DNA from 3 places in the Xanthomonas fragariae genome. Region 2 is predicted to be linked to each of the others. Evidence: predicted binding sites of a transcription regulator. Region 2 holds the regulator's gene; each other region holds the start of a gene.
The links. The regulator HrcA, encoded in region 2, represses chaperone genes, less so after heat shock. The targets are predictions, from matches to a motif close to TTNGCACTCNNNNNNNNNGAGTGCNAA.
Positions count from the first base shown of each region.

Region 1: the regulator HrcA is predicted to act here: its motif matches at 2,198-2,224, upstream of PD885_RS02000 (co-chaperone GroES).
Region 3: the regulator HrcA is predicted to act here: its motif matches at 1,845-1,871, upstream of rpoH (RNA polymerase sigma factor RpoH).

Region 1 covers NZ_LT853882.1:439,537-444,346, reverse strand. The annotation lists gene groL (chaperonin GroEL) at 78-1,718, opposite strand; gene PD885_RS02000 (co-chaperone GroES) at 1,860-2,147, opposite strand; gene PD885_RS21260 (hypothetical protein) at 2,288-2,653, opposite strand; partial or broken gene PD885_RS01995 (endonuclease) at 2,556-4,238, shown strand; gene PD885_RS20330 (hypothetical protein) at 4,314-4,733, opposite strand.
Region 2 covers NZ_LT853882.1:1,821,242-1,826,051, reverse strand. The annotation lists gene dnaK (molecular chaperone DnaK) at 1-268, opposite strand, end outside; gene grpE (nucleotide exchange factor GrpE) at 411-929, opposite strand; gene hrcA (heat-inducible transcriptional repressor HrcA) at 1,046-2,077, opposite strand; gene recN (DNA repair protein RecN) at 2,217-3,881, shown strand; gene fur (ferric iron uptake transcriptional regulator) at 4,211-4,621, opposite strand; gene PD885_RS08455 (outer membrane protein assembly factor BamE) at 4,726-4,810, shown strand, end outside.
Region 3 covers NZ_LT853882.1:44,903-49,712, reverse strand. The annotation lists gene ftsX (permease-like cell division protein FtsX) at 1-112, shown strand, start outside; gene PD885_RS00235 (response regulator) at 121-963, shown strand; gene ung (uracil-DNA glycosylase) at 960-1,685, shown strand; gene rpoH (RNA polymerase sigma factor RpoH) at 1,882-2,757, shown strand; partial or broken gene PD885_RS00220 (trimeric intracellular cation channel family protein) at 3,001-3,137, opposite strand; partial or broken gene PD885_RS00215 (NAD(P)/FAD-dependent oxidoreductase) at 3,186-3,610, opposite strand; gene PD885_RS00210 (primosomal protein N') at 3,629-4,810, opposite strand, start outside.

The sequences.
Region 1 (4,810 bases), 1.4 Mb from region 2:
CGGTGACTCAATTGCTTAAGTGAGCAGCATTACGGCATTCGCCGGGGTTTTTCTGCTGCAACAGCTGCTGGCTTACATCAGAAATCCATGCCGCCCATGCCACCCATGCCACCGCCGCTCGGCAGAGCCGGCTCGTCCTTCTTCGGTGCATCGGCCACCATGGCTTCGGTGGTGATCATCAGGCCGGCGATCGAGGCTGCGTTCTGCAGCGCCGAACGGGTGACCTTGGTCGGGTCCAGGATGCCGAACTCGACCATGTCGCCGAACTCGCCGTTGGCCGCGTTGTAACCGTAGTTGCCGGTGCCTTCCTTGACCTTGTTCAAGATCACGGACGGCTCTTCGCCGGCATTGGCCACGATTTCGCGCAGCGGGGCTTCCATGGCGCGCAAGGCGATTTGGATGCCGTGGGTCTGGTCTTCGTTGGCACCGGTCAGGTTACCGACGGCCACCAGCGCACGCACCAGGGCCACACCGCCGCCCGGGACCACGCCTTCTTCGACGGCTGCACGGGTGGCGTGCAGGGCGTCTTCGACGCGTGCCTTCTTTTCCTTCATTTCGATTTCGGTCGAGGCGCCGACCTTGATCACTGCAACGCCACCAGCCAGCTTGGCCACGCGCTCCTGCAGCTTCTCGCGGTCGTAATCGGACGAGGTGTCTTCGATTTGGGTCTTGATCTGGCCAACGCGGGCCTGGATCGTGGCCGAATCGCCGGCGCCGTCGATGATGGTGGTGTTCTCCTTAGAGACCTGTACCTTCTTCGCGCGGCCCAGATCCTTGATCGTCGCCTTCTCCAGCGCCAGACCCACTTCCTCGGAGATCACGGTGCCGCCAGTCAGCACGGCCATGTCTTCCAGCATCGCCTTGCGACGATCGCCGAAGCCAGGCGCCTTGACGGCCACGACCTTGACGATGCCACGGATGGTGTTGACCACCAGGGTGGCCAGCGCTTCGCCTTCGACTTCTTCAGCCACGATCAGCAGCGGCTTGCCGGCCTTGGCGACACCCTCCAGCACGGGCAGCAGGTCGCGCACGTTGGAGATCTTCTTGTCATGCAGCAGGATGAACGGATCGTCCAGATCGGCCGACTGGCTCTGCTGGTTGTTGATGAAGTACGGGGAGAGGTAGCCGCGATCGAACTGCATGCCCTCGACAACGTCCAGCTCGTTTTCCAGGCCCGAACCTTCTTCAACGGTGATCACGCCTTCCTTGCCGACCTTCTGCATCGCTTCGGCAATGATATTGCCGATCGATTCGTCCGAGTTGGCCGAAATGGTGCCGACCTGAGCGATCGCCTTGTCGTCGGTAGTGGGCTTGGAGATGTTCTTCAGCTCGATGACAGCGGCCTTGACGGCTTGGTCGATACCGCGCTTGAGGTCCATCGGGTTCATGCCGGCGGCCACAGCCTTGGCGCCTTCGCGGATCAGGGCCTGGGCGAGCACGGTCGCGGTGGTGGTGCCGTCGCCAGCGTTGTCGTTGGTCTTGGAAGCGACTTCCTTGACCATCTGCGCGCCCATGTTCTCGAACTTGTCGGCCAGTTCGATTTCCTTGGCGACCGAGACGCCGTCCTTGGTGATGGTCGGTGCGCCGAAGCTCTTCTCGAGCACGACGTTGCGGCCCTTCGGGCCCAGGGTGGCCTTCACGGCATTGGCAAGAACGTTGACGCCACGAACCATACGGGTACGTGCGTCTTCACCGAAACGAATGTCTTTAGCAGCCATTAGTTATTACTCCGGAAATTAGGGGATTAGGGGGATAAGGAAAATCGGTAGAGCAAGGGCGGATATCGGGACGGGATCGGATGGTGAGAGCGTTAGCCGCCCTGCCGATTCCCACTCCCGATTCCGGCGCGTAGCGCCTGATTAGCCGATGACCGCCAGAATGTCGTCTTCGCGCAGCACCTTGTACTCGGTGCCTTCGGCCTTGTAGCTGCTGCCGGCGTATTGGCCGTAGATGACCTTGTCACCCACCTTGACCACCGGCGCACGCAGGCTGCCGTTGTCCAGCGGCTTGCCGGCGCCAACAGCGACGACTTCGCCCTTGGTGGACTTTTCCTTAGCCGAATCCGGAATCACGATGCCACCGGCGGAAACTTCGTCGGCTTCGATCGGCTTGACTACAACGCGGTCGTGAAGCGGCTTGATGCTCATAGAGAAAGACCCTCTTAAATGATTGATTAGTCTGGAAATTATCGGCGATGTTAGCACTCGTATGTGACGACTGCCAGCACAGCGCGCGGAAAACCCGACAGAACGGGTGCGGGCCAAAGATTGTGCTGGGTGGGCGACTTTCAAGGGCTGAGGGCAAAATTTTTTCGCTTTGACGGTTGCATCCGGAGACCATAGAGGCTGCCAAAACCGTGCGGCCTGGTGGTCGGGTGAATGCGCATCGTGCGCTCAGCACTAATGGTTTTTGTGCGGGATACCGCACCGACCGTGCCCGCCTGGCGGTGAGCGCAGCCGTTTTGCTGGCGCCCTAAAAATGGAACCAGGTTCCACCACTTGTCATGCACAGGCTCTAGAGTCAGGCATGCATTCCCCGACCAAAAGGAACTGTTGATGAGGTTGACGTCCGGTGGTGTTGCCCTGAGCTGCTGGCTTCCGCTGGCCTGCGCGCTTGCGCTGACCGCCACCTCCGCCAACGCGACGGTGTTCATCAACGAACTGCATTATGACGACGCAAGCGCCGCCGACGAATCGCTGAGCGACTACCGCATTTATCTGTACAACGGCAGCGCGCCGAGCGCGGCCACGGTCTACGCAACGACGACGGTGCCGGCCGGCAGCCTGATCACCTGCGGCAGATCAGGTGCGCGTCGCGATCGTGCGCTACACCAGCAATGGTGTCCAGAACGGACCAGACGACTGGGTGGCGCTGGTCGATCCCAACGGGCAGCTGGTGCAGTTTCTCAGTTACGAAGGCGCCATCACCGGCGGCGACGGCCCGGCGGCCGGCGTCACCAGCCAGAATCTGCCGGTCAGCGAGAGCAACAGCAGCGCGGTCGGCAGTTCGTTGCAATTGACAGGTACCGGCAGCAGCCCAGCCAACTTCAGCTGGGCCGGCTCGTCGGCGCAGACCTTCGATGCCTGCAACCGCGGCCAGACCTTCAACGGCAGTGGCGGTGAAACCGGCGGCGCGCCAACTCAAGGCGCCACCGGCTTCCCGGCTGCGGGCGATCTGGCAGTCGGCTTCAGCGAGGCGGTGACGCTGAGCAGCGGCGCCTTCGCGTTGAGTTGTGCCAGCTCCGGCACGGTGGCGTTGAGCTATCCGACCAACGGCACCCGCTTCACCCTGTCCAGCAACACCGCACTGGTCGGTGGCGAACACTGCACCCTGGCAATCACCGCCAGTGCCATCCGCGATGCCGCCGGGTTGAGCCCGGCCGCCAACCAGTCCCTCGTCTTCACCGTGGCCTCGACCAGCGGCGGCACTGGCTACTACACGCGCGTCAACACCGCCAACGCCAGTCAGTTGCGTTGCTCACTGCACACCCTCATCAAAAGCCACACGGTATACCCGCACAGCGGCACCGGCACCAACACCTGGACCATCCTGGAAATGGCCGACGAGGATCCCAACAAAAGCGGCCGGATCCTGGACGCCTACCGCAACCGCAGCTACGCCAAAGTCAGCGACCGAGCCGGCACCGGCAGCGGGTTGACCTACAACCGCGAGCACACCTGGCCCGACTCGCTGGGCTTCGGTAGCGCCAGCGGCGACAAGGGACTGCCGTATGCGCCCTACACAGACACCCACATGCTGTATCTGACCGACACCACCTTCAACGCCGACCGCGGCAACAAGCCCTACGCCGCCTGCACCAGCAGCTGCGGCGAGCGGGTGACCGAGATCAAAACGGCACTGGCGGCGGCAGCGCGCGGTACCCGGGCAATTCCAACTGGGTGCGCACGCCTGTCGGCAACAGGGGCACGTTCGAAGTGTGGCCACGTCGCAAGGGCGACATGGCGCGTGCGGTAATGTACATGGCAATTCGCTTCGAAGGCGGCACCGACGCGGCCACCGGGCAGTCCGAACCAGACCTGGAGCTCACCGACGACCGCAGCAAGGAGGACCGCAGCAAGATCGTGCAGACCTCGTCCTCGCCAGCCTACATGGGCCTGCCGTCCACGCTGCTGGCCTGGCACCAGGCCGACCCACCGGACGATGCCGAGCGCGCCCGTAACCAAGTGATCTTCAGCTTCCAGGGCAACCGCAACCCGTTCGTCGATCACCCCGTGTGAACGAGCTCGAGCCTGTTCACCTCGGCCAAGCCGGCCAGCTGCCAGCTGGCCAATTGATCCTCTCCGTCCCGACGCTCAGTGCGTCGGGACGGCAGGTTCGGCGTATCGACCGACCGGCCTTGCACGCGGCTCGAAGGCCGGCACGGCGACGTTCTTGGCCGGCTCCCCGTTCGCGTCCCAGACCACCGTTGCGGTGTGGAATTCCTCGCTACGGGTCATCACGCCGACCTTGTGGTCAGTAGCTTCACCACGTTGGGCGCATCGGGATTTCAAGCGAGCACCCCGACTTGGCCGTACCACGCCACCGGTATCTCGGCGGGCAAACACCGGTCCGGGCATAGCGTGTCCATCGCGCTGCACCAGCACCCGTAGCGCACCGACAGGCAACGTGCGCACCGCCGGGCGCGTTCGTTCGGTGGAATGCGCCGGGCAGATCCGCGCCGACATCGCCAACGCCTGCCCGCCCACGTCCCGATCGCTTTGTGCCTGCGCCATGACGCCACCATTACCACGCCTGCGATCACGCCCAACCACTGCATCCTGAATGTCGACATGCTGATTCTTTCACTGAC
Region 2 (4,810 bases):
GCACGTGCGAGATGTCCTTCTGCACTTCGGCGTCGTTGAACTTGCGGCCGATCAGGCGCTTCACCGCGTAGAAAGTGTTCTTCGGGTTGGTCACCGCTTGGCGCTTGGCCGAGGCACCGACCAGCACTTCGCCGTCCTTGGTGTAGGCGACGATCGAAGGCGTGGTGCGATCGCCTTCGGAGTTTTCGATGACGCGGGCTTTGCCGCCGTCCATGATCGACACGCACGAGTTCGTGGTGCCGAGGTCAATACCAATGATCTTGCCCATGGATACGCTCCTGATGATTCTCTAGCTGTGTCCGGCAACGCCGGGCCTGGCTGAGATGTGGGGGTGGTGCGCAGGTGTTCAAGCCACCTGTGCGAATCTGGGTTCCGTGCGAGCGCCTGGCAGTTCAGCCGGGCACTGCCACTCAGTCGTGTCTAGCCACGACCACCAGGGCCGGGCGCAGCAGTCGATCGTTGAGCAGATAGCCTTTCTGGAACACCTGCACGATGTGGCCAGGTGCAATGCCCTCGGCCTCGCCCTGGCTGATCGCCTGGTGCTGCTCCGGGTTGAACGGCTGGCCGACCGGATCGAGCAGGGTCAGGCCGTTGTCGGCAGCGACCTTGAGCAACTGCTTGTAGGTCATGTCCAGGCCATCGCGCAGCGGACTGGGCTGGGTACCAGCAGCAGTCAGGCCCGCGTCCAGGCTATCGAACACCGGCAGCAGCTCGCCTAGCAGCTTCTCGTTGGCGAACTTGCGCGCGTTGTCGACATCGCGCGCGATGCGCTTGCGCTGGTTTTCCAGGTCGGCGCGCTCGCGCAGGGCCTCGGCTTTGACCAGCGCGATCTCGCTGCGCAGCGACTCGATCTCAGCCTTGAGCGGATCGGCCTCGGGTGGGTTCTTCGACAGGTCTTCGGAGTCGAATTCCGGGTGGTCTTGGTTCATATGCAGTTCCCGGGCAAGCGGAACGCCCGCCCCAACGTCACCCCGTATATGGGCGCTCGCGCGCGTTTCAAGCAAAACGATCACGCCGACAAAACGATCATGCCGATCGATCCCGGTTATCGCGTGCCGGGCGGATCCATAGCCGCGCCCAGCACCTGCGCAGCGGTCTCCACCAGCGGAATCACCCGGTCGTAGGCCATGCGTTTGGGTCCGATTACCCCCAGCACGCCCAGCACTTGGCCATTGGCGGTATACGACGCGGTGACCAGCGAGACGTCGTCCAGCGACACCATGCCGGTTTCCTCGCCGATGAAGATGCGCACGCCCGGCGCCTGGATGGTGCGTTCGAGCAGCTGCAGAATCTCGCGCTTGCTGGCGAAGGCCTCGAACAGCTCGCGCAGCCGGTCCAGGTCCGACAAGTCCTGCACACCCATCAGCCGGGTCTGCCCGGCCATCACCATGTCGTCGGCCTCGGCGGGCACCAGCGCCTCGCTGGCCAGATCTACGCTATGCGCAAGCAACTGTTCCATCTCGTTCTTGGCCATGCGCAGCTCGCGCAGCAGCGAGGCGCGGATGTCCGACAGCGCGCGCCCGGCGAATTGCGCATTCAGATAATTGGCCACCCGCTCCAATTCGGCCGGCTCGTACGCGCGGCGCGGCTCGATCACCCGGTTCTGCACTTCGTTGTCGGCAAACACCAAGATCGCCAGCACCCGCCGTGCGTCCAGTGAAACGAAGTCAATATGCCGAAACGCGAACTGCTCGCGCCGCGGCGCGCTGACCACGCCGACGAAATGGCTCATCGCCGACAACATCTGCGAGGCACTGCCCAGCAACGACTGCGTGCCGTTGCCGCTGGCCAGCTCCGCGCGCAGGCGGCGCACTTCTTCTTCGCCCGGCGGCTGCATCTGCACCAAGCTGTCGACGAACACCCGGTAGCCATGCGCGGTGGGCACCCGCCCGGCCGAGGTATGCGGGGAGCTGAGCAGACCCGCGTCTTCCAAATCGGCAAGAATATTGCGGATGGTCGCCGGGCTGACGTCCAACCCCGCATGCTGGGCCAACGTTTTGGAGCCCACCGGCTCGCCATCGCGGATGTAGCGCGCGATCAAGGTGCGCAGCAATTGGCGAGCGCGGGGGTCGAGCATTGGGGACTGGGACGCGCGCATGGGATCATCCGGTGAGACTGGGCATAGATAATGTCTGGCCCCGGGGATGGCAAGCGTCCAATTCCCCGCCTGCGCTCTCCCACCCTAAAGCTTGCTTATAGCGTTCACACTCGACCCCATGCTCAGACATCTTTCGATCAAGGATTTCGCCGTTGTTCGCGCCAGCGAACTCGAATTCGGGCCAGGCTTGACCGTGGTGTCGGGCGAAACCGGCGCCGGCAAGTCGCTGATGGTGGACGCACTTGGCTTTCTGTCCGGCCTGCGCGCCGATAGCGGCGTGGTCCGCCATGGTGCCGACCGCGCCGAGCTGTCGGCCGAATTCCAGTTGCCGGCCGCGCATCCAGGCCTGAGCTGGCTGGCTGACAACGAACTGGACGACGACGCGCAATGCCAGCTGCGCCGGATCATCCGCGCCGATGGCGGCTCGCGGGCCTGGATCAACGGCCGTCCGGTCACCTCGTCGCAATTGGCAGAACTGGCATCGCGACTGGTGGAGATCCACGGTCAGCACGAGCACCAGGCATTGATGGTGCGTCACAGCCAGCTCGCCCTGCTCGACGCCTACGCCCGTAACAGCGCACAACGCGACCAGGTGCGTCAGGCCAGCCAACGCTGGCAGGCGTTGCTGGACGAGCGCGATGCGCTTTCGGCGCAAGGCGATGTTTCCGATCTCATCGGTTTTCTGGAACATCAGCTCGGCGAACTGGAGCGCGAAGACCTCGACCCGGCCGCCATCGCCGCGCTGGACGTCAACCATCGTCGTCAGGCGCATGCCACCGCACTGATCGCTGCCTGCGACAGCGTCGCCCAGCAACTCAATGGCGACGACAGCGCCTCGGCGCTTGGCCTGTTGCAAGACAGCCGCCACGACCTGGCCCGCGTTGCCGAGCACGAACCGCGGCTGGGCGACGTCGAGGCACTGCTGGACAGCGCCGTGATCCAGATCGAAGAAGCGCTGGCCCTGCTCGACCGCGTGCGCGACGACTTGGAAGCCGACCCGGCACAGTTCGAGGCCATGGAACGCCGACTCGGCCGCCTGCACGACTTGGCGCGCAAGCACCGCGTCGCTCCGCACGAACTGGCCTCGCACCGCGACCATCTGAGCGCCGAGGTCGAGAGCCTGCGCGGCGCTGATGAACGCTTGCAGCAACTCGACAAGCACATCGACACCGCCACCGGCGTGTGGTGCAGCGCCGCCGACGTCCTCAGTGACAGCCGCAAGACCGCTGCCGAAGCCCTCTCGGCCGCTACTACCACGCTGATCGGCGAGCTAGGCATGGGCGGCGGGCAGTTCCTGATCCAGTTGCTGCCGCAGGAAACACTGCGGCCGGACCCGCACGGCGCCGAGCGGGTGGAATTCCTCGTCGCCGCTAATGCAGGGCAGCCGCCGCGCGCATTGCGAAAAGTCGCCTCCGGTGGCGAGCTGTCGCGGATTTCGTTGGCGATCGAGGTGGCCGCGCTCGGCTTGGACAGCGTGCCTACCATGGTGTTCGACGAGGTCGATTCCGGCATCGGCGGCGCAGTGGCCGACATCGTCGGGCAGAAGCTGCGCGCCCTGGGCGAACAGCGCCAGGTGTTGTGCGTGACCCATTTGCCGCAGGTCGCTGCCAAGGGCCATGCCCACTACCGGGTCAGCAAGGCGCCGGTGGACGGCATGACGCAGAGCGCGGTCGAACTGCTCGGCCCGCAGGCCCGCCAAGAAGAGCTGGCACGCATGCTGGGCGGCGTGGAAGTCAGCAAACAGGCCCGCGCCGCAGCACGCAAGCTATTGCAGAGCGCTTGATCGGCAAGGTTCGTCGGCCAGGGTCGGCGTTCCGGCGCCCGGTTGGCCTTGCTGGCTCAGGTGACCGGCTGGCGTGACCAGATACTGAGCCGTGGCCTATTTGCGCGTGAGGCGGCTTGCAAATTCTGGCACCAAAGGCGCGATATCGTGGGCGACTTGGGACACGTAGTTTAGTGGAACGCGCTAACTGCTAACGGCCAGCTGCCAAACCGATGACAGCAGTGCAACAACGGCACGGCCGCTGCCGCCGGCGTAAATACAAGCGATTTCTCAAACGCACAAGGCGACCGAAGCCGCCTTGTCGTCGTCGCAGTTGCTACGCGTTGCCTTTAGCGTGGACGCTTCTTGCGCACGTACAGCACCAGCGAATGCTCTTCCAGCTCATAGCCGTGCTTGGCCGCGATCTGACGCTGCAGCGCTTCGATCTCTTCACTCTCGAACTCGATGACGTGACCCGTATCCACATCGACCATATGGTCGTGATGGCCGCCACGATCCAGCTCGTATACAGCCTGGCCACCTTCGAAATTGTGCTTCAGCACCAAGCCGGCGGCCTCGAACTGGGTCAGCACCCGGTAGACCGTGGCCAGACCGATTTCGTCGCCGTGATCGAGTAGCTGGCGATAGATGTCTTCTGCGCTGAGGTGGTGGTGATTGCTCTTTTGCTCGAGCAGTTCCAGGATCCGCATACGCGGGTGAGTGACCTTGAGCCCGACTTTGCGCAGGTCGTGGGTTTCCATACGTTCTCCGTTCATTGGCGATTTAGCGCCAGCTGCCTTCAAACGGGTCGCGGCGACCGGCGGGAGTGTATCATCGGCATGATTTCCTCAGCACTTACTCCCCGATGCGCAATCTCCTGCTGGTCGCCGCCGTTGCTCTCTCCACCGCTGGCTGCGGCATCATCTACAAGCAGCCGATCTACCAGGGCA
Region 3 (4,810 bases), 1.8 Mb from region 2:
GGATCTGCTGCATTCTGCGATGGTGCTGGTCGGCACCCTGGTCCTGGGTTGGCTGGGTGCTTGGCTGGTGACCGGCCATTTCCTTCGTCAGACCCGTCCCACCGAGACCTGATGCCTGCCATGCACCCATCAGATCTCAAGCACCTGATCAGCGCCGCGCCGCGCGTGATGGTGGTAGATGGCTCCAAGCTGGTGCGCAAGCTGATTGCCGATGTGTTGAAGCGTGATCTGCCGAACGTGCAGGTGATAGGGTGCTCCAGCATCGCCGAAGCACGCCAGGCGCTGGAAGCCGGTGCGGTGGATCTGGTGACGACCTCGCTGTCGCTACCCGATGGCGATGGTTTGACGCTGGCGCGCAGCGTGCGCGAAGCGGCGAGCCAGGCGTATGTTCCGGTGATCGTTGTTTCCGGCGATGCGCAACAGCACCTGATGGAGCGCCGCTTCACCGAGTACGTCACCGATTATTTCGACAAGGCGCTGGGTCATGAGGCCCTGGCGACTTTTATCCGCGGCTACGTGCAGCCTGAGCCGGTCGTCGGCGCGACCGTGCTCTACATCGAAGACAGCCGCGTGGTGGCCGAAGCGACCAAGCGCATGCTCGAGCGTCAACGCCTGAAAGTGGTGCACGTACTCACCGCCGAAGACGCCTTCGCGCTGCTCACCGCCGAATCACTGGGCCGCACCGAGCGCCGCATCGACGTGGTACTGACCGACGTGACCCTGAAAGGCGAGCTCAACGGCCGCGACGTGGTCGAGCGTATCCGTATCGATTTCGCCTACGGCAAGCGCCGCCTGCCCGTATTGGTAATGACCGGCGACACCAATCCACGCAACCAGTCCGAACTGCTGCGCGCTGGCGCCAACGACCTGGTGCAGAAACCGATCGAAGAGCGTCTATTGGTGACCAAGGTGTTGTTCCAGCTGCGCTTGGCGCGTCTTGAGGATCAGGCTGTCACGTTATGACCGAAGCGGAGGGGCGTATCCAGTTGGAACCGTCGTGGAAGGCGCGCGTGGGCGATTGGTTGCTGCGCCCGGAGATGCAGGAGTTATCGGGATTTTTGCGCCAGCGCAAGGCGGCTGGCGCGCGGGTGTTTCCGCCCGGTCCGCAGATCTTTGCCGCCTTCGATGCCACCCCGTTCGAGCAGGTCAAAGTGGTGATCCTGGGCCAGGACCCGTATCACGGCGAAGGCCAGGCGCATGGGCTGTGCTTCTCGGTGTTGCCCGGCGTGCCAGTTCCGCCGTCGCTGCTCAACATCTATAAAGAGATTCAGGACGACCTGGGCATCGCGCGGCCGGATCACGGCTATCTGATGCCGTGGGCGCGCCAGGGCGTACTGCTGCTCAATGCCGTGCTGACGGTGGAGCGGGGGCGTGCCGGAGCCCACCAGAACAAGGGCTGGGAAGGTTTCACTGATCATGTCGTGGAAACCCTCAACCGTGAGCGCGAAGGAGTGGTGTTCCTGCTCTGGGGCAGTTACGCGCAGTCCAAGGGTAAGGTCATCGACCAGGCGCGCCACCGTGTGTTAAAGGCGCCGCACCCGTCGCCGTTGTCGGCGCATCGCGGCTTTTTGGGCTGCCAGCATTTCTCCAAGACCAATGAACATCTACAGCGACGTGGGGTCAGCCCGATCGACTGGTCGCTGCCGCCGCGCAACGCCCTGGACACCACGTCGGCCGGTGGCTGAACGGAACAGGCGCTAGCCTGTTTCGCAACGAGTTGTCACGGTCTGCGCAGGGCTGCGGTGGTAGTTCAGGTGTTGAATTCGGGAGCGATGCCGTAGAATGTCGGCAATGCAAGAAGTCCGAACGTCCTATAAGTGGAACGCTGGGAACTCTTTCTGTACCCGGCAGTCCAATAGTTCGACTGCTAAGATGGTGCCTATGAACCAGACTACCTCGACTGCCCTTGTGGCGAACAATCTCCCGATTCCCAGTGCGCTCGGTTCGCTAGACGCCTACATCGGTGCCGTGCACCAGATCCCGGTGCTGTCGGTCGATGAGGAACAGAATCTTGCCCGTCGCTTCCGCGATGAGCTGGATCTGGACGCCGCGCGCGAACTGGTCCATTCCCACCTGCGCTTCGTGGTGCACGTGGCCCGCGGCTACAACGGCTACGGCCTGCCGCTGGGCGATTTGATCCAGGAAGGTAATATCGGCCTGATGAAGGCGGTCAAGCGCTTCGATCCGGAAATGGGCGTGCGTCTGGTCAGCTTCGCAGTGCATTGGATTCGTGCCGAAATGCATGAGTTCATCCTGAAGAACTGGCGCATCGTCAAAGTCGCCACGACCAAGGCGCAGCGCAAGCTGTTCTTCAACCTACGCAAGTCCAAGACGCGTCTGGGCTGGCTCAATGCGTCGGAAGTGACCGCGGTCGCCAAGGATCTGAACGTCTCCGAACGTGAAGTGATGGAGATGGAATCGCGCCTGTCCGGTCGCGATATCGGTTTCGATGCTTCGTCCGACGAAGATGATGATCACGGTCCGCCGTCACCGGTCAGCTATCTGGTAGCCAACGATGAAGATCCGTCGCAGGCTTACGAGCGTCACGACAGCGAAGACAACCAGTTGCAGCTGCTGCGCGAAGGCATGGCCGGTCTGGATACGCGCTCGCGCGACATCGTCAAGCGTCGCTGGTTGGATTCCGATTCCAAGGTGACGCTGCAGGAGCTGGCTGATGAATACGGTGTATCGGCCGAGCGCATCCGCCAGATCGAGGCGAACGCGCTGAAGAAGATGAAGGCATTGTTTGTTGCCTGATCCCTTCGACCATGCACCAGATGGTGTACAAACGGCCCGGATATCCGGGCCGTTTGCGTTTGTGCCGGTGGGCGCGGAGTCTATAAACGTCTGCTCCCCTGCCGATCTTTTTGCTGCGAATGAGCATATGCATTTGCGCCATACGCGGGCATTTCACTGGTTGAAGTGCACTACCAAACCCCGCGCATCGCGCAGCAGGCATGGCATCGGGCACTTACCCGACTAGGCAACGCTGCAGCTTCACTACTTCGGCGGCAAGCGCGCTAACGGCAGATGCCGGCCGTAGCTGATCGCCGTAAGGCGCAGGCCGGAACATACGCTTGCGCCAGTCGCCAACGACCATGCTGGGGCACGTCGAGCACATGTCCGATCGCGACTGCGCGCAGCCGTACCACCGCTGCATGCCAGTAGAAACCTGTGACACCGGTTGCGGCACATGCTGCGGGGTCGGATTCGGCCTCGGCACGTTCGAAGGCGAGCAACAGTTTGCGCCGCAGTACCAGCGCGTTATACGGCGTATTCAGGCCCGGCATGTGTTCTGTCGTTGCCGAAATAGGCATGAGTGGCGCCGGTGGCCAGCAGCATGTCGTCGCCGAGCGTGTTGCCATCGGCCAGGACGACCTCGCGGCGCGTTGGTGCGATTTCGGCGACGTCGCCGAGCAGAGCAGCGCTGCTCGCGCAGGATGTGCCGCAGCGGCGCGGCAATATCCGGCGCGGACAGACCGGCGGAGACCGGCGGCGGCGACTTGATATGGCAGTGGCCAGAACAATGGCGTTTCTGGCGGTCGATCAGGGTGATGCGGATGCCGGGATCGTCGAGCGGACGGGTCGCGCCCACCCGGCGGCTGCGCAGTAGTTTTGTTAGCCGCTCTCAATACAAATCGATCGGATCCACATCCAGCGACCAGCGCACCCGCCGCGCTTGCGGCAGCGCATAGATTGCCGGCAGCTGCGCATCGAGCAATCGGTGCAAGGCAGAGCGTTGTTGCGCGGACAACAACAATTGCGTTCGTTGAAAACCGGCGCGACGCGGCATTGGTGCCGGCATCGGGCCATAGCATTCCACTGCTGCAGACGCGGGCGATTCCGCGCTGGTGTCCGCGTTGGTCAAGACACGCACCGCCATCAGGAACTGATTGGCCGCCGCCACATCCTTGGCTTCGGCGCGGAACAGCGCCAGATGCGCGGACGGCGGAAAGCCGGCCGCCTCGCGCTGTTGCAGTTCGGCATCGGCAAAGGCGTGATAGCCGCCGTTGACCAGGGTCTGCAGCAAGGGGTGCTCGGGGTGATGGGTCTGCAGCCAGACCTCGCCCGGACGATCGGCACGTCCGGCGCGTCCTGCCACCTGGATCAATTGTTGGGAAAGCTTCTCCGCGGCACGGAAGTCTGCCGAGAACAGACCTTCGTCGATGCCGACCACCACCACCATGGTCAGCCGCGGAAGGTCGTGGCCCTTGGCCAGGATCTGCGTGCCGACCAGGATGCCGGCTTCGGTGCCGAGGCGCGCCAGTTGGGTTTCCAGCGCATCGCGGCGCCGGGTGGTGCTGCGGTCGATGCGCACTACCGGAAAATCCGGGAATTGCTCGGTCAGGCGTTCTTCCAGCCGCTCGGTGCCGATGCCCTGCGGCTGCAGCGCCAGGCTGGCGCAAGCCGGACAGGCCAGTGGTGCGGATTGGCGTGCGCCGCAGTGGTGGCATTGCAGGCGCCGACCACCGGCATGCACCGTCATCGGAGTCTGGTGCAGCGGCGTGCTGCAGCGCTGGCAGGCGGCGGTCCAGCCGCAGTCGTGGCAGAGCAGCACCGGCGCATAGCCACGGCGATTCTTGAACACCAGCACCTGCTCGCCGCGCGCCAGGGTGGCGCCGATGCCGGCCAGTACCTCTGGCGACAGGCCGTCCTTGAGCGGGCGCTTGCGCACGTCGAGCACGCGCACGCGCGGCGGACGCGCTTCGCCGGCGCGGCGCGACAGGCGCAGATGCTGGAAGCGGCCGGAATACGCATTGTGCAGGCTTTCCAGCGATGGCGTGGCGCTGCCCAGGATGACCGGCACGTC